DNA from 4 places in the Trichocoleus sp. FACHB-591 genome. Region 1 is predicted to be linked to each of the others. Evidence: predicted binding sites of a transcription regulator. Region 1 holds the regulator's gene; each other region holds the start of a gene.
The links. The regulator NtcA, encoded in region 1, controls nitrogen genes in cyanobacteria. The targets are predictions, from matches to a motif close to TTTGTANNNNNNNNTACAAA.
Positions count from the first base shown of each region.

Region 2: the regulator NtcA is predicted to act here: its motif matches at 1,996-2,015, upstream of H6F90_RS15045 (MSMEG_0569 family flavin-dependent oxidoreductase).
Region 3: the regulator NtcA is predicted to act here: its motif matches at 2,364-2,383, upstream of H6F90_RS22715 (DUF3155 domain-containing protein).
Region 4: the regulator NtcA is predicted to act here: its motif matches at 2,452-2,471, upstream of H6F90_RS29245 (replication restart DNA helicase PriA).

Region 1 covers NZ_JACJPA010000110.1:95,129-99,685, forward strand. Annotated here, with positions in the region: gene H6F90_RS23860 (DUF3084 domain-containing protein) at 1-1,324, opposite strand, end outside; gene ntcA (global nitrogen regulator NtcA) at 1,587-2,258, opposite strand; gene fabI (enoyl-ACP reductase FabI) at 2,642-3,418, shown strand; gene hisB (imidazoleglycerol-phosphate dehydratase HisB) at 3,528-4,205, shown strand; gene H6F90_RS23880 (putative 2-dehydropantoate 2-reductase) at 4,207-4,557, opposite strand, start outside.
Region 2 covers NZ_JACJPA010000083.1:33,208-37,764, reverse strand. Annotated here, with positions in the region: gene H6F90_RS15055 (hemerythrin domain-containing protein) at 1-129, opposite strand, end outside; gene H6F90_RS15050 (LuxR C-terminal-related transcriptional regulator) at 469-1,941, shown strand; gene H6F90_RS15045 (MSMEG_0569 family flavin-dependent oxidoreductase) at 2,074-3,357, shown strand; gene H6F90_RS15040 (MSMEG_0572/Sll0783 family nitrogen starvation response protein) at 3,562-4,044, shown strand; gene H6F90_RS15035 (Nit6803 family nitrilase) at 4,048-4,557, shown strand, end outside.
Region 3 covers NZ_JACJPA010000108.1:136,910-141,466, reverse strand. Annotated here, with positions in the region: gene H6F90_RS22725 (S-layer homology domain-containing protein) at 1-456, shown strand, start outside; gene H6F90_RS30855 (GAF domain-containing sensor histidine kinase) at 617-2,119, opposite strand; gene H6F90_RS22715 (DUF3155 domain-containing protein) at 2,473-2,790, shown strand; gene H6F90_RS22710 (cofactor assembly of complex C subunit B) at 2,965-3,498, opposite strand; gene H6F90_RS22705 (PadR family transcriptional regulator) at 3,667-4,029, opposite strand.
Region 4 covers NZ_JACJPA010000121.1:337,257-341,813, forward strand. Annotated here, with positions in the region: gene lgt (prolipoprotein diacylglyceryl transferase) at 1-699, opposite strand, end outside; gene rlmN (23S rRNA (adenine(2503)-C(2))-methyltransferase RlmN) at 1,007-2,119, shown strand; gene H6F90_RS29245 (replication restart DNA helicase PriA) at 2,173-2,361, opposite strand; gene uvrC (excinuclease ABC subunit UvrC) at 3,287-4,557, opposite strand, start outside.

The DNA.
Region 1 (4,557 bases):
TGGTTACAACCTTTAAATCCAGCGGCTGGCGATACTGCTTCAACTGCTCGGCAAAGCTCAAAATTGCCGTGACGCTAGGACCATTCGCAGCGATCTGCACTCCTTCCGTGAGTACTCCCGCGCCTCTGGCTCGAAACTCCGTGGCGGCTAGCAACAGTTCGATCCGCTTTTGAATGTCGGCTTCAGTTAGGGTAGATGGATCAACTGAAGCGGCAGCAATGACATCACCAGACAGAAATGCCACTTGGTTGAGCGTAGCGCTCGCCACCACCTGAACGCTCTTTTCTCCTAGCACATAGTTACCCGCTGAGAGAATTCTAATGACGTAATCGCGACCATCTTCAATTTGGTCAACCAGTTGTTCTACTTCCGGTCTGGTGATTTGAATAATCTGCTCGCTGACTTGACCAGTACCAGGACGGGTCAACTTGATAGCGTTACGATTTGCTTCTCGCAGTAACTGGTCTATTGCTTGCTGAGCGCCTGTGGGAGAAACGATCCGCACGATGCCTGCTGACAACACTTGTCCTCGGAAGAGAGCGACGTTGCCTTGGCGTAAGGTTTCATACTGCGCTTGATAGTACTGGTAGTACCGCTGCAAGGTTTGGACAGCTTTCTCTAGATTGGCCTGTTGAACCTCTAAATCTTTAGTTTCTTTAATCAAGTTTTGGCGCTCGCTATCCAGTCGGTCGATCTCGGAGCGGAGTCCCGTTGCTTGCTGAGAAACAGTGCTTAGTTGCGTTTGAGTTCGGTTTAGTTCTGCTTCGGTGCGGTCTTTGGCATCTTCAATCCGATCCTTTTCTGCTTCCGCGCGGCTCAGTTGGCTCTGAGTTTGATCGAGCTGAGCTTCGGTTCGGGCTCTTTCAGCCTCGACTCGGCCTAGCTGGGTTTGGGTACGATTTAGCTGTGCTTCTGTCGTCGCTTGCTTGGCGATCGCGGCCTTAAGAAACAAATTAATTCGATCCAGCCGTTGTTGGGCCGAAACTTGCTCGGCGCGAGCTTGGGTCAGCTCTTGCTCAACTTGATTTTTTTGGACCCGCGTCTTTGCTAAATCTTCTCGCGCCCTAGAGAGGTTTTTCTGAATTTTGCCCAATTCAAAAACGCCAGTCCGGAGTTGATCGCTCACAGCAAACAAAATGGCGAGTGTAGAAGCAGAAATGATGCCACCCGTGACAATCGTCACTAAGACCGCGGTTTTGCGGGGACGCAAGTTAAACAAGCTGAGGCGAGCCTTGCCTACGCGCGTGCCGATGCGATCGCCCACCGTTGCGATCACACCCCCCAACACCAAGATTGCCACAATTAAGATGTACCCGCTGGTCATCTACCCTCAGGAAGCCATTTGGCTCACACCCAACTCAGATACAGCCTATCTCATGCCCTGGAAGTTTTGTGTGCCATCACACCTGTAGGACGACAACAAGTAGACCCAGCTCGCAAAAGTGGCTGCCTTGCCTCAGCGTCAGGAGAGCATCACGGCTCTCTTTGTTTCCTCGCAGGAGTGCCATGAAGCACCTTCCTAGACCAGAGAGCTGTATTCAAGTCGCTGTAAGCGCTTGTTATTACTAGAGGTTAACCATAGCAGATCAACTGAACTGTTGACTGAGGGCGACGGGATTATGAACCGTAATTTTTTTCTTATGGATGGAAATCATCTTCTCCTGCCGCAGATCCCCGAGTAGGCGCGTGACTGTGACCCGTGTGGAACCAATCGCCTCTGCGATCGCCTGATGCGACAATTTCAAGTCAATTGTGATCCCGTCAGGGCCAGGAACGCCAAAGTCACGACAGAGGATGAGCAAGAAGCTGACCAAGCGTGATCCCATATCCCGGTGGGCCAAGGTTTCGATCATCATCTCAGTCTGCAAGATGCGCGAAGACAACCCTTGCAACATCAGCATCGACAGCTCTGGGTTATCCTTGAGGGCTTTTTCCACTTGCTCAATGGGCACCGAGAGCAATTCCGCCGGAGTGAAAGCAACTGCGTGATAAAAGCGATCAGAACGATTGCCTGTAATCAGCGAGAGAACCCCAAAGACACTATTTTCTCGCAGCAAGGCTACGGTGATTTCTTCGCCCGCTTCATAAACGCGAGACAGTTTGACCGCACCTCGGACCAAAAAGTAGACACGCTCCGCTGGATCACCGGGGAAGAAAATCGTCTTGCCTCGATCAAACGTTTCAATCACGGGAGGAAATGCTCCGCCTCCCAATTGACGAAACACAGATGCTAACGGCCTATCCTGCGTCATTACCATATCCTTTTACCTTTTCGATGCCCTTCTCCAACCTTCATGGGCCGCTCGTCTGGAGATGAACCTTACGAAGGTGAGCCAACTGTAAGCAATTGATGACTTTAGAACACTTAAACTTACTCTAGAGTCATTTTTTGTTCTATTTGATACACAATCGGCCAGCGATCGCCAATGGCTGAAGAATTTGGCTGCTGTTTCGAGGACTACAAACGAACGGATCTTAGCTGTAAGCGGTCTATTTAGACCCTATCTTACTCCCCCTAAAGACAGATATCTTGTGATAGGACTCAAGGCAGCGTATCACCCTACAAGCGACAGTCGATGTCAATATCTTTAAGCCCCCATCTTTGAGTATTCTCGTAATTGCCCTTAACGAAGAGATTGCCATGCTGGATCTGACCGGAAAAAATGCCTTAGTCACAGGCATTGCTAACAATCGCTCGATTGCTTGGGGAATTGCCCAACAACTCCATAAAGCGGGTGCCAACCTAGGGATTACCTATCTGCCCGATGAGCGGGGCAAGATGGAAAAAAAAGTAGCAGAACTGGTTGAACCGCTACAACCCAGCTTGTTTGTGCCCTGCAATGTGCAAGATGATGCTCAGATTCAGTCCACCTTTGAGACTGTGAAGGAGAAGTGGGGCAAGCTAGATATCTTGGTTCACTGTCTGGCCTTTGCCAACAAAGATGACTTATCTGGCCACTTTAGCAACACTTCGCGGCCAGGATTTACCACAGCCTTAGACATCAGCACTTATTCGTTGATTCAGCTCAGCGGTGCCGCTAAACCCCTGATGACAGAAGGCGGCAGCATTGTCACATTGACCTACTTGGGCGGGGTGCGCGTGGTGCCCAACTATAACGTTATGGGCATTGCCAAAGCGGGCTTAGAAATGAGCGTCAAATACTTGGCGGCAGAACTCGGACCCCACAATATTCGAGTCAACGGCATTTCTGCTGGCCCGATTAGAACTCTCGCTTCCTCTGCGGTTGGGGGAATTCTGGACATGATTCATCATGTGGAGGAAGTGGCACCCCTGCGTCGCACTGTGACTCAACTAGAAGTTGGCAATACAGCGGCGTTCCTATGCAGTGATTTGTCCAGCGGTATGACAGGGCAAATCCTCTATGTTGATTCTGGCTATGAGATCATGGGGATGTAGTGGTTGCCCTTGAGTGACTACAACCGTTTGGCCTGCCTGCGCAGGCTCAAAGTTTCTTACTTCCTGTTTCTACTTCTCAGTTTTTACTTCCCAGTATTGAGTAGGGCCTATGCAGACTAGCATTCATGAAGCGTCTTCCCAAGAGAACCGCACAGCCTTCGAGCAGGCCAACGGAGCATCATTAGAACCCGTATTTTCAGGACGAGTGGCCTCAGTCAGCCGCAAAACGGGTGAGACAGATGTGCATGTCACCATTAATTTGGATGGACAGGGCCGCTGTGTAGCCGCCACAGGTATTCCATTTCTCGACCACATGTTGCATCAGATTGCTTCACATGGGCTGTTTGACCTAGAGGTGCGAGCGACGGGCGACTTAGAAATTGATGACCATCACACCAACGAAGATGTGGGCATTACCCTGGGTCAAGCTCTGGCTAAAGCGTTGGGCGATCGCAAAGGCATTGTCCGGTTTGGTAACTTCCTCGCGCCCTTGGACGAAGCTCTAATTCAGGTAGCTCTAGATTTATCTGGTCGGCCTCACATTAGCTATGGCCTGCAAATCCCCACCGAACGAGTCGGCACTTACGACACGCAACTAGTACGGGAATTCTTTGTGGCAGTGGTGAATCACAGCCAGATGACGCTGCACATCCGTCAGCTAGATGGCATCAACTCACACCATATTATTGAGGCTACTTTCAAAGCCTTTGCCCGTGCTTTGCGCGTTGCTACAGAAACCGATCCCCGTCGGGCTCACACCATTCCCAGTTCCAAAGGCGTTTTGTAATCTATCCTTGCTCTGGGGATTGGGCTCGGGTGCGATTGCTCAAAAACTTTAACTGTTGGTAGAGCATGGCAATCTGCGGAAGCTGCACTCCTGCGGCTTGGGCAGCTCGGAGTGGGTTGCCAAAAATTGCCTCAACTTCCAGAGATCTGCCTTCGTCATAGTCAATTTTCATGCTGGTGCGGTAGGGCTTCATCTTCACCGTGTCATCCAGCATTTTTTGAATAAAATCATCAGCGATCGCGCGACTCTGCACTTTTGCTCCTAAGGCAACTTCTCGCATCAATTGCTCTGCCAAAGCATAAGTGTAGCGATCGGCCATCAGCGCATCAGTTGTGGCGTTGAGGACCACTGA
Region 2 (4,557 bases), on a different contig from region 1:
CACGTCTTGGTAAGGGCAAGCTTCAATTAGCTTTTGATCGTTAGAGAGAATGAAAGCCTGAAGTGCTCTCAGGTCTGCCAATCTCTCTGCGATCGCGAGCCGCTTTGTATCATCTAGGGTTGTAACCATGTTGTGTCTCTTGTTATGTCTCTTATAGGAAAGTTAAGTTGATGAATGTTTTGTTCTTGCGACCCAATCCTTATGGGAAAAGCATTAAAGAGCAGCAAGCCAGCCATACACTGGATTATGTTTCAAGTAAAAAGGCTTGAATACCTTGATTCCGCTCAGGTTGCAGGTATCATCCACCTAACTCAGGTTAGATGTTTCAGTGAGTCTGCCAAAAGCTGTAGGGAAATATAGGTTTAATAATCGCTCCTAACCCGAAATAGGCAGCCCTTCCGTAACTTGAGATACAGAGTCAGGAAACAATCTAGTCCTCAATAGATTAGGGACTGGAGTGATATACCAATGCCTGATCCGTTGATAGAGCGCCTTGATGCAACTCGGATTCTGTTTGATTTGCAACAGGGCAATGAAATTGCTCAAGGCTTTTCTGGTTGCTTAGAACCAGAGGAAATAGCCCAGCGGGTTGCGAATGGCTTGGTAGAGAAGTTTGACTGTGCCTTGGCGCGGATCTGGCTGCTAGAACCAGAGCAAACTACTTTAAAGCTGGTTGCTTCTTCAGGCATGTATACGCATCTCAATGGTACCTTCGGGCGAGTTCGGATGGGGGCTTACAAGGTGGGCAAAATTGCTCAAAATCGAGTTTCCTTTTTGAGCAATCATCTTGCGGCAGAAACTTGGGTAGGAAATCGCGAATGGGCGATCGCTAACAACATTCGAGGATTTGCAGGATATCCCTTAGTGATTCAAGATAAAGTCATCGGCGTGCTGGCTACCTTTAGCCATCAAGCAATGGAGACAGAGTTTCTAGAGGTTTTACAAACCCTTTGCACGGTTACTGCGATCGCCTTAGACACAGCTATACAATATCAGCATGAAAAGCAGATTTGGCAAAACTCGATGCAGTCGATGGCCCAGCCTGCGGTTCAGAGTCTTAAATTCAACTATATCTCTCTTTCTGATCAATTAGTCAGTCTGCTAAGTGATACCCGCTTAACTTTGGTAGGCACAGAGCGACCTCTCCCTCTGCCAGTAGCTTATGTCTTCTTGCAAGCAGCCGAAACTTTGTACCAATTTACCTGTCACTATTGTCGGCTGATTTATACAGCAGAGTCTGTAGCATTAGAGGCCATGATTCCGGCAACTCATTTTCCCGACCTCGATCCACAAAATGGCTTGCCGTCGTCTCTAAATAAACTGTTTTTCACTGTTACCTGTTTAGGGGGAGTGCTGCAAACCCAAGCCACCAGTAATCAACGGGCCATGCAGTTTTTGCTCAAAGTACCCGATTGGCGCGATCGCGGTGGTCATCAATTGCGAATTCAATGCCACTCATCAGTTCTACAACTAGCCTTTACACACCTAGCTTTTTCAGCAGGTCTACCCGTTTGCCGTGAAACAACCAAAGAAGCAGACAAAAATATACCTTTATTAACCGATGATGCTACACAAATTCAGACAGCAAAATGGGTGCTGTGGGTGCAACAGGGAAGTCAAATTGTACCGAAGGGGATTCGAGGCAAAGTTGATTTGTCTACCAGCCCAGAGGCATTAAGACAGGCAGTAGAAGCGTTGTCACAGGGTAAATCGTGGGGTATCGACCCAGATTTGGAAAAACAGCAACCTCTGTCTGAGCGAGAGTTGGAGATTCTGGCTTTGTTGACTCAGGGGCATCGCGATCGCGATATTGCCGATCATCTAATCATTAGCGAAAGTACCGTTAAGTTTCACATGAATAATGTCTTGGCGAAATTGCAGGCGCGGACTCGTTACCAAGCGATTTATGAGGCGATCGCTAAGGGATGGCTGGCTAAATAAATCTGAGGAAATGATGCGATCGCTTCTCCTATCCTTATTGCTAGATCTCCGGCTTCCGTAGTGAGAGATACAAAGACTTGCGAAATCAGGACTTAATCTGGCAACACATTCCAGCCAGACAAAAGCCAGCTTATGAACAATCACTATTCAGTCATTATTGTGGGTGGAGGTCAGGCAGGGCTCTCCATGAGCTATTGCTTGAAGGAGAGAGGCATCGATCACATTGTTTTTGAGAAAAACAAAATTGGCTATGCTTGGCGCACTAAACGCTGGGACTCCTTTTGTTTAGTCACACCCAATTGGCAATGTAAGCTCCCAGGCTATGCCTATCCAGGCGATGACCCTCACGGTTTCATGCAGAAAGACGAAATTGTGCAATATATCGAGGCTTATGCTGCCTCTTTCGATCCTCCTATTCAGCAAGGGGTTGAGGTATTCAAGCTGAGTCAGAACGTAACTCAGAACTTCTTTGAGGTGACAACTTCCATCGGAGAATACACGGCTGACCAGGTAGTCGTGGCATCTGGCAGCTACCATCTCCCTAAGGTGCCAAAGATTGCTGAACGGCTCCCTAAAAACATTACGCAACTCCATGCCTCAGAATACAAAAATTCCCAGTCTTTACCGCCTGGAGCCGTGTTGATCGTAGGTACAGGGCAATCAGGATGCCAAATTGCTGAAGATCTCCACTTGGCTGGTAGACAAGTACATCTCTGTGTGGGGAGTGCACCGCGATCGCCCCGACGCTACCGAGGCAAAGATGTGGTCGATTGGCTAGATCAGATGGGATATTACGATTTATCGATTGAAGAACATCCCCAAAAAGAAAAAGTGAGAGCCAAAGCCAACCACTATGTTACAGGTCGAGATGGAGGGAGAGAGATTGACTTACGACAATTTGCTCTAGAAGGGATGCAACTCTATGGCAGGCTGAAGGATATTAGCGATCGCCAGTTAGAATTCTGGGATAACTTGCAACAAAATTTGGATCAAGCCGATGCGGTGGCGGAAAGCATCAAGAAAACCATTGATGGATTCATTGAGAAAAACCAGATTGAGGCTCCGACAGAACCTGCTTACCATCCAGTTTGGCAGCCTGAGCAGTCGATCCTCAGCCTGGACTATGCTCAAGCCAATATTAGTACAGTGATTTGGTGTACTGGGTATCAGTCTGATTTTAGTTGGGTAGAGGTGCCTGTCTTTGATGGCAAGGGATATCCAGGTCATGAACGCGGTGTAACCGGAGTCTGGGGGCTCTATTTTCTAGGGCTTCCCTGGCTCTATACCTGGGGGTCAGGCCGCTTTTCTGGGATTGCCCGTGACGCCAGTTATCTAGCTGATTACATCGTCGCCAGGAAGAAGGTGTCATACCCCAATGACTGGAGTGTGGTCAATGAATTTTTGCTGGGTTCGTAGTCCAGAGACGCATTGTTAGCGACCTAGCGAAATCGATAGGTACTTAGGTGAGTTTGGTACTAATTTTCAGCGTTTTGACCTGAGAAATAGACTGAGTGCTCGCCCTCCCTAGCCTTATTGATAGAGTTAAACCTTTCGTAGTGAGGGATACAAAGATCTCCTCAGCTAGCCCTTAATCTGGCAACACTATTCAAGGAAAAAGAGATGCCTGAAGTAACTACTCCTGCTCATCAAGTTGGTGATTTCTTTGTTGATTACGAAGAGAAAGTCTTTCCCGATGTCAAAGCTGAGCCTGGTGAGAAAGCATTAGTCACGTTCCACACCGTTGCATTTGAAGGATCGATCGGTTTTGTTAATTTATTGCAAGCTACGCGCCTACTGCGTAAAGGATTTGAGACTTCTGTCTTGCTGTATGGCCCTGGCGTAACTTTGGGAGTACAGCGGGGATTTCCTAAGTTAGGAGATGCAGCTTTCCCTGGACATCAAAACTTTAATGACCAAATCAGCAAGTTTATGGCAGAGGGTGGCAAAGTTTATGCCTGTCGCTTTGCTCTACAAGCTTTGTATGGGCATGGTGAACCTTCCCTGATTCCTGGTATCCGTCCCATCAATCCTTTGGACGTCCTGGATCTAGTGCTCCTGCATCGCAAAGATGGAGCCTTAATTTTAGATACTTGGACCTTGTAAGCAATGAATGATTCTCATACCATTCGAGCCGCAGCCGTACAGCTTAGCCCAGTTTTATTTAGTCGGGATGGCACCACAGAGAAGGTGTTGCAGGCGATCGCTAAAGCTGCCAAAGCAGGGGTGCAATTGATCGTTTTTCCTGAGACTTTTATCCCTTATTATCCTTACTTCTCCTTTGTGCAACCGCCCGTTCTCATGGGGCAGGAACATATGCGGCTGTATGAAGAAGCCGTGACAGTGCCTGGGCCAGTGGTAGATGCGGTGAGCAGAGCGGCTCGTTCTTATGCAATGGTGGTGGTGCTAGGAGTCAATGAGCGAGATCATGGCTCCCTCTACAACACGCAGCTAATTTTTGATGCCGACGGTACTCTATTGTTGAAGCGGCGCAAGATTACACCCACCTATCATGAGCGGATGGTATGGGGGCAAGGAGATGGTTCTGGCTTGAGGGTTGTGGAGACAGCAGTGGGAAAACTGGGTGCCTTGGCTTGCTGGGAGCACTACAATCCTTTG
Region 3 (4,557 bases), on a different contig from region 1:
GCGCCTTTGACTCTCACAGTTGCTCAAAACATCACCACTTCTCAAGGGACCGTACTCATTCCATCGGGAAGCCGAGTAGTTGGTGAGTTGCGCCCCGCTGAAGGTGGTTCTCAGTTCGTTGCCCGAGAACTCGTCTTGGCCAGTGGTCAGCGAATTCAACTGAATGCTAGCTCTGAAGTAATCACCACGACTGAAGAGGTGCGTAAGGGCGCTAGTGCGGGCACCATCGTCAAGGATGCCGCTTTGGGTGCTGCTGCTGCCGCAGCGGTGGCTGCTGTGACTGGAGACCGAGCGATCGCCACGGAAGAAGTGTTGGGTGGTGCTGGCATCGGTGGTCTGATCGGACTCTTCCTAGGCCGCGATCGCGTTACCTTGATTCGAGTTGATCCCGACCAAGACCTGAATCTAACGCTGAACTCTGATTTGGTTCTCCCCACCGGTTCTACCAATCAGTAAGCTCAATTAGCGGCATAAGCGCCATAGTTAAACTGCAAACATTTCAGTTTGACTTAAGCACTCCAATTTAGATACGCAACTTCCCACTCAACCAAACAGCGATCGTGACCTTCGTAGTTGCGATCGTTTTTGTTTAGCAGCTTTTTGTTTGAGGGCTTTTTTAGGCGGCTTTGGCCGTTGAAGCTAGCGGTAACCAAACGACAAAAGCGGTTCCTGGTCCTACCGCAAGGGGGAGAGGCCGCACAAAATGCACAATGCTGCTTTGCTGCGCGGGGCTAAACACTTGAATCTCGCCTTGCATTTGCTGCACCAAATCATGGGCGATCGCTAAGCCCAACCCAGTCCCCGGAATCCCAGTCTGGGCTTGTACCCCCCGGTAGTGCCGCTCAAACAAATGCGCTAGATCTTGAGGAGGAATCCCTGGTCCTGTATCCCAGATAGCAATGCCTAACCAGTCAGCATGGCTGCGGGGTAGGGGCACAGACCAGCCTGTACTGACTTCCACATAGACTTGCCCTTGCGCGGGTGTATATTTCAGGGCATTGTCCAACAGGTTGCTTAATACTTCTCGGAGCGCCTTGGCATTGGCTTTCACCCAAGGCAAGTCAGATGGAATATGGGTATACAATACTAGTTCTCGTTCTTGGGCGATCGCGCTAGCCGAAGCAACCAAAGGCTCTAGGATACTAGCGATCGCGCAGGGCTCTAGCTTGAGATTGGCACCTGTCAGAAATCCAGCCGCGGGCAGTAAAGGCACAGAAGGCCCAGATCGAATACTACTCGCCCGATTGACACTTGACTCAGAGCGGTCAATGGCAAAGTCAACCGACGACTCAAACTGCGAACTGGCAGGCACAGCGCTATTGGGTGGTGTAGAACTATCTGTCTGAGCAGGAGCGAGTGTTAAAGGCGTTGAATCAGCTCTACCCAAATCAATGGCTTGATCGAACTGTTGTAACAACTCCTGTAAGCGATCGCTCTCCCGCACAATACTACTGGCCACATCCCGGTTTGGGTCTCCAGTGCCAAGGCGTCGCAGCAAGAGCTTGCCAAAGGTTCGCATCGCCGTTAAGGGATTGCGAAACTGATGTAACAAGGTGTCGAACAGATTATATTGCTGAGCCTGGAGCCGTCGCTGTTGATGCTGTTCCCGTTCTAGCCATTGACTACGTTGGTCTAAGACACAGCCCAACGCTAAGGTATGGGCCACTTGTTCAATTTGCGATCGCTCTTGTTCACTCCAAGCGCGATCGTCTCGCTCGGTCACGAGCAGTCCCATCACCATGCCCTCATGCATCAAAGGCAATACAACTTGGCGTTGGTGCTGTAAAGCCTCGTTATGGAATTGCTCTGGATTGGGGCCAACTTCATCCTCTGCCAAGAACGGTGGGCTCAAAGCAGACTGAGTAGACGTAGCAGGGCTAGCATCTGCCGCTAGCAAGCGCGGCAGTGTTGCTTCTGCGGCAGGCAATAAAAAGTGCTCATCATCCCAAGCAGCAGCGCTCTCAGGATAAGCCACTACTGGAATTAGCTTGGCCTCAGTGCCATCCGCCATTTCTTCGGTCAGGTAAACCACGCTGAGAGAGGCTCCTAACCCCTGGGTCAAGAGCTCTACCTGAGCGCGACAAAGCGCCACAAATTCTGAGCTAGTAGGTATCAGCATGCAGACAGTCGCAGATGGTTTACCTCAAAACAAACCCTTCTACATTCCCTGAACTAACGCTCCGTTGTAGAGCATGTTTTGCCACCATATACATCTATCTATCGGCTCTTTATGAGTTTCTAGTCTGGTTTTGTGTTTTTAATATAAAGAATTTCAAAGTCTTATTAAGATTATTAGGCGTTCATCCGGCTGATAGGACCTTTCAAAAGGTCTATCTAGTCTTTGTTGAAGCCAGTTGTAGAGTTTTGTATCAACGACTTAAAAGAAGTTGAAATTTTGAACTCAAGCCGATATACTTGCGACGGTTTTGTAACTATCACTACACCTGTCGGCAGAAAGAGGAGGTATCGAGATTGGCCAGGAGACGCAAGCGCAAAAGTCGTCGTCGCCTAGAAGGGCGCAGGATTCTGGAGTTAGTGCCTCAGTTTAGCATTGAAAGTGGCGAAGAAAAACCAGTTACAGCTGCTCGAAAATTCATTCAAGCACAAGCTATTCTTCCCCCAGCTTTGCTACTTGTAAGGCGGAACGAGCATACCACGGACCGGTACTTCTGGGCTGAAAAAGGGCTCTTCAGTGCGCAGTATGTCGAAGAGAACCATTTCTTGTTTCCCAGTTTGAGAGTATTGATTGGTGATACAGAAGATGCACCTGTGGCTGTCACCAGTCACTAAAGCTCAATTGGTCGAGCTTGCAAATGAGTCTGTTGGGAACATTTAATACTTTGCTGACACGGGAAATCAGTTGGACTGATATAAACAAGGACCCCACTCAAACCACAACGTTTGAATGGGGTCATTTGATTTAGCCCTCAAGCTTTCTCTAGATGGTAGGGCAGGAGAAGCAAATTAGTCACAAGCTCTTAAGTTAAGGGCTCGCTGCAATTCAGCCAACTCATCTCGATGAGCTGTGACTGTAACGCGGCTCCAAGATTGAGACTCTTCTGATTCAAGGGGTTCAATCTTGAGGGAAACTTGTTCTGGACGTTTCGCTTTTTGCCAGTAAAAGAAGCCTGCTAGAGGTGCCATAAGCACAGTCCCTAGCAAAATCTGGGTCAATCCAGGCAAAAGCATTGACAGTACTAGAGCCAAGCACAAAATGCCTGCAGCAGCCAATATCGTTAAAAAGACGGCCAAAAACCAGCTAGGCCGTACTACACCTTGAAATGTTACTTGGTTTTGGGCTGGATCGAGAGCTGCAACTTTGTAGGCACGTTGGTCAAAGTATTGTTGCACTCGGTTGAGTAACGATTCCTCTGCCTGTTCTGCAATCAGTTGTACTGCTCGCGTTCTGTCTTTGACGGAAGCTCGAATGAAAAACATGAGACCCACCACCATCAGTAAGGTCATCACGAATATAGATGGCAGAATGGCAGCGTTCATAAAGATGGGGTAGGAACAACAAACGATATCCCTATACTTTACATAAGTATAGAAAGGTTTTAATCTGCTTCTAGTTGGTAGTAGGTGAGACCGCACAACCTTAGCTCTGTTTGGGACTAGCGCGATCGCAGCCTTACGACAGATTCTAGGAACTACGGCCCACCAAGCTTAGTTGTTGTCACCGGGTGGCAAGTTGCCAGTTGCATATCCTTGCCAGAGACGAGATAATTCTTGAGCCCGCTCAGACCACTCTGGACGAATTTGATACATCCGGCGTGGCCGTCCGCGTCCTTCTACCTTGCGCCAATAACCCTGGATGGCTCCTTCATCCTCCAGAAATTTTAGAGCGCTATAAAGGACTGTATCTGAGAGACGGTAGGTGCGATACTCGTTCTCTAAAAGTTGAATCAACTCGGTTCCGTAAGAATCCCCTCGCTGCAATACTGACAGGACGTAACAAACGGCGAGTTCTTTATTGAGATAGATCGGTGGGGGATCTTGGAAAAACTGGTAGATATCTTCAAATCGCATGGTTAAACCCATAATTAATCAATCCACTTTAAAGCTAGGGTGTTGACGTTACAGTCTTAGACAACAGCAATAGCGCAAGAGTGCCAACCCATCTGATTAGTCCTCTGTTGCTATCTATTTGCCCTTAGTTGGTGTAAGCCTGTGGTGCCTAAACTCGCGGCTAGTTTCTAGAACAGTGAGCTTGGCATGACTTAAAGGAGAGTAGATGCATATTCTCGAAAAGCTCTAGATAGTGCCGTTAACTCTCACACTAGATTCAGAGAGTCATGTTGAATTTAGCTTGGTAATTACAGACTAGAGTGCCCGTCCTTCATCCCCTCTACTCAAGTAATTAGAGGGCGTAATATTAATTCTAGACATTTAATTCTGAGTTCGTCTGCCAGATTTTCATCAGATTTCACCTTTCATCCAAATGGATGATCTGCATGGATTAAAATCTGAGGAGCAACTAAGGGTATAGGCGAGGTTAAGGATAGCAATTAGGGTTGCAGAATAGAGAAATAGGCTGGATTAGAGCGATCGCTCTGT
Region 4 (4,557 bases), on a different contig from region 1:
ATAAACTAAAAATAGCGTTCCCACCTTCAAAGCAGGTTTCCCTCGCAGGCCCCGGAAAAACAAGGTGATGAGAATCCCAAACACCATCAAGTTCCACAGAGACTCATAGAGAAAAGTGGGATGAAAATACGCCACATTCTCATATCCCACTGGACGTTGCTCAGGAGGAATAAACAGCTTCCAGGGTAAATTAGTCGGTCGCCCAAACGCCTCTGAATTAAAGAAATTGCCCCACCGCCCGATCGCCTGCCCCAAAATCAACGAGGGTGCCACCAGATCCGCTAGCTGCCAAAACGAAACTCGTTTGATTCTGGCGAAAATCAAGCTAGCTACCAATCCACCTAAAATAGCGCCATGAATTGCGATGCCCCCTTTCCAAATGGCAATAATATCTTCTGGGCGTTGAGCATATTCTTGCCACTGAAACAGCACGTAATACAGCCGAGCAGAGGGGATAGCAGCGACAACTAACCAAATAATTAGGTCGCCAATCAAATCGGGATCAACTCGGCGACGCGTCGCCAAAGCTTGGGACAAGCTGACCCCAATTAGCACAGCCGAGGCAATTAAGAGGCCATACCAACGAATAGTGAGAGGTCCCAACTCAACTAATATGGGGCCTGGAGACTTGAACTCAAAGGCCATAAGCCCATAGCAGCCACTCCAGAGATGGGACAAAATCGGCAGATCCAACGGCATGAGACTTTAGGATTCAGCTACAAACTTGATTTTATCCGTCCGAGTGCAGAATCCAAGCTAGACTGCGATTTCTCCAGCTTGGAATTCTGACTACCAAGAAGCCTGAATTAAAAGCGCTGTCCAAGGCTGCACGGGCCAATTGAGCTAGAATGAAAATCCCTAGGCCAGCTAATTCACCTACATGGCAGCGGAAGAATGTAGGTGCGTGAGTTAGCACCGAGAGGCCAAAGTTCTACAATCAAAAGTTTGTCAGAATCGCAACTGCAATTGTTGACAACGCTAGTTGCTCCTGGAATTGAGAAAACGCATGGATAGAATTTACTCCGATCAACCTGTGGCACAGGCTATCACTGCTGGTCAATCAGGAACTGCGGCTCCGATGCCATCTGTAGTAGTTTTACCTCCCCTGCTAGGTGCTTCCGTGGCGGAGCTAACGGAGTGGGTGAAACAACAGCAACAGCCTGCTTATCGAGGGCAGCAGTTACACCAGTGGATTTACCAAAAAGGTGTGCGATCGCTGGATGAAATTTCAGTTTTCTCCAAGCAGTGGCGTTCCACGGTTGCTGATGTGCCTATAGGGCGCTCAACATTGCACTATCGAGCCGCTGCCCCAGATGGCACTGTGAAGTTTTTACTCCGGCTAGCTGATGGTCAGATTATTGAGACTGTAGGCATTCCCACGGAAAAGCGCCTGACTGTTTGTGTGTCTTCTCAGGTTGGCTGTCCGATGGGTTGCGACTTCTGCGCTACAGGTAAAGGTGGTTTCCTCCGCAATCTGGAGCGACATGAAATTGTTGATCAAGTTTTGACAGTTCAAGAAGACTTTCAACAGCGAGTCAGCAACATTGTGTTCATGGGCATGGGCGAACCTTTGCTCAATGTAGACAATGTCCTGGGTGCGGTGCGATCGCTGAACGAGGATGTGGGCATTGGAAAACGCGCCATGACTATTTCGACCGTAGGCATTCCGGGTCGCATTCGTCGTTTAGCCGCATACCAGCTACAGACCACTTTGGCTGTGAGCTTGCATGCTTCTAGTCAAGCAGTCAGAGAGCAGCTAATTCCGAGTGCGAGACAGTATCCTCTGCAAGACTTACTGGCTGAGTGCCGCGAGTATGTGCAGCTAACCGGGCGCCGGGTGACGTTTGAATACATCTTGTTGGGTGGTTTAAATGACTGCCCAGAGCATGCAGTAGAATTGGCGGAACATCTGCGGGGGTTCCAGAGCCACGTTAACTTAATTCCTTACAATCCAATTAGTGAAGTAGATTATCAACGCCCCAGCCCACAGCGGATTCAAGCTTTTCTGAATGGCTTGAAGCAGCATCACATTGCTGCGAGTGTGCGGCGATCGCGGGGTTTGGAAGCAGATGCCGCTTGCGGTCAATTGCGGGCAAAAAAAGTAGGAGCGATCGCTTAAGATCACTCCTACCGTGCTGCTGCGATTGTGGTGCGGCAATCGCAAGTGCAAATCTAATGACGGGCGTAGATGCCAGGAGCATACGCTTCGATTACTTTGCCTGTGATTGTGCAAGTAATCATTAAATAATCACAAGTTTGGCATTGGGTTCGAGTCAAATGATCATCTGAAAGATGATGACGTTCGGCATGACTACCACAATTAGGGCAACGAACAACTTGTAAGGTTTCTAGAACACGCATTTTAATACTCTCGCAGCTAGCTCAACAATTAGGAGGGATTAAGGGCAAGGTTCACGAATTAAATTCGTAATTCTAAGATTTTCGAAACAAAATGTATCGAAGCTTACTAAATTAGTCTGAGATTAAAAGTGCAGAAGTCATCGTCTCCTGACTCTTCTATTATGTTGGCATTTATGCAGATCGGCAATCAAGCTTTAGTTAGATTTTAGATTTCAGAGGTTGGGGATCGCCTACAGAGAGAGCGATCCCCGCAATACTGCTATTAGCTAAAAGCGCTGTTGATTTGGGACTGCTCGATACTAACTTCTTCGATGATTACAGAGTTCTCTAAACAATTCTGCAAATTTTTTATGAGATTTTACTTATGTTTATGAACTTTCTTAATGAGTTTACTGAGCGTTAGATAATATTTTATTGGAGAAAAACAGAAGCAATTGTTACTAAAAATACAAAATATTTCCTGGTTAAACTCCTCCACGTTCCGTCATAATTCAAGCAGCATAATGCATTGAGCTTTTATAAGTCTTTTGGTGTCGTCTACGCAGAGCAAAGCTGTTCCTCAATCTTGCTGCCAAGGGCAGTAAAACTACAAACTGCATTGCCAGGAAGATTCAAGCATTTTGTCATGATTTCTTGCTATAGAAAATGAACACAAGTTTTCTGGGTCAGCACAAATGTTTAACCTCTAAATCGCAAGATTTGGAGGCAAACTCAAAAGGATATATCGAGGCTGACTTTATCTAACCCTTCAAAGCGATCGCGTCAAATAAAGCTATTACCAATCATTAAAACTAAATTAAGAAAATGGTTCTTCCTTAAGAAGGATTTAGGCAACGATTAGCAATTTGGCTACGTAGTGACAACTGAGCAGAGCTAGACCTTACTCTACTTCGGTGAGGTTTATTTAACCCGTCTTGATAGAAAACTAGGACTGCGGATGAAAGTAGTCGTAGATTTTCTGAGCTATCTGAGGGCCAATCCCAGAAACATTTGTGAGTTGTTCCGGGGTCGCTTCCCGAATGTAGTCAACTGAGCGAAAAGCAGCTAACAGTTCTTTTTGGCGATGATGCCCTAGCCCAGGAATATCTTCTAAGCAAGAGCGGCGCATGCGATCGCTGCGTTGCTGGCGATGGAAACTAACGGCAAAGCGGTGAGCCTCATCACGAAGACGACGCAACAGTTGCACTCCGGGTTGTTCTGCTTCTGTGGTTAAAGGCAAGGACTCCCCTGGCAAAAAGATTTCTTCTCGCTTTTTCGCTAAACTGACCACGCGCAACTCTTCTAATAAATTCAGCTCCCGCAGTACGCTCACTACAGCCGAGAGTTGGCCTTTGCCGCCATCAATCATGACTAAATCGGGCCAATCTGGGTTGCCCACCCTTGGCAACTGCGGATCAGCGGCATATTTACGAAACCGCCGCCGAATTACTTCTGCCATGCTGGCAAAGTCATCCGAGTGCCCTGTGGTCACAGTAGGGTTCTTGATTTTGTAGTGCCGATAGTGCTGTTTGGCAGGTATACCGTCTACAAACACGACCTGAGAAGCGACAGCGTCGGAACCTTGAATATGCGAAATGTCATAACCTTCAATCCGTCGCGGCATGTCAGGCAGATCTAACACTTCGGCTAGGTCTAACATCGCTTGAGCATTGCGATCGGCAAAGCGCTGAGTTCGGGCTAACTCATACTCCGCGTTGCGCTCTACCATTTCAACTAGCTCAGCTTTGGTTTGCCGTTGCGGCGCGACAATCGTAACTTTGCGTCCTTTGCGATCGCTTAGGAACTCAGCCAGCATGTCGCTCTCTGGCAGTTCGTGCTGTACCAGAATTTCTGCAGGAATCTCAACTGCGTCTACTGTTTGGTAATGCTCCTCCAACACTCGCTCTAGAATCGCACCTGGTTCTCCCGATTGAGCATCGGCGACAAAGCCTAATCGTCCTACTAATCTGCCAGCGCGAATTTGAAACAGTTGAATGCAGGCATGCTGCTCATCTGCGGCCAACGCGATCGCATCACGAGAAATGGTGTCATCGGGTAAAGCTACTTTCTGCTCTGCACCCAAAGACTTCAAGCCATTAATCTGATCTCTGAGGCGAGCCGCCTGCTCGAAGTTCAAAGCCTCGGCAGCTTGATCCATTTGCACCATTAAGGTGTCAACCAGTTCCCCGGTACGCCCTTGAAAGACCATCGCGACTT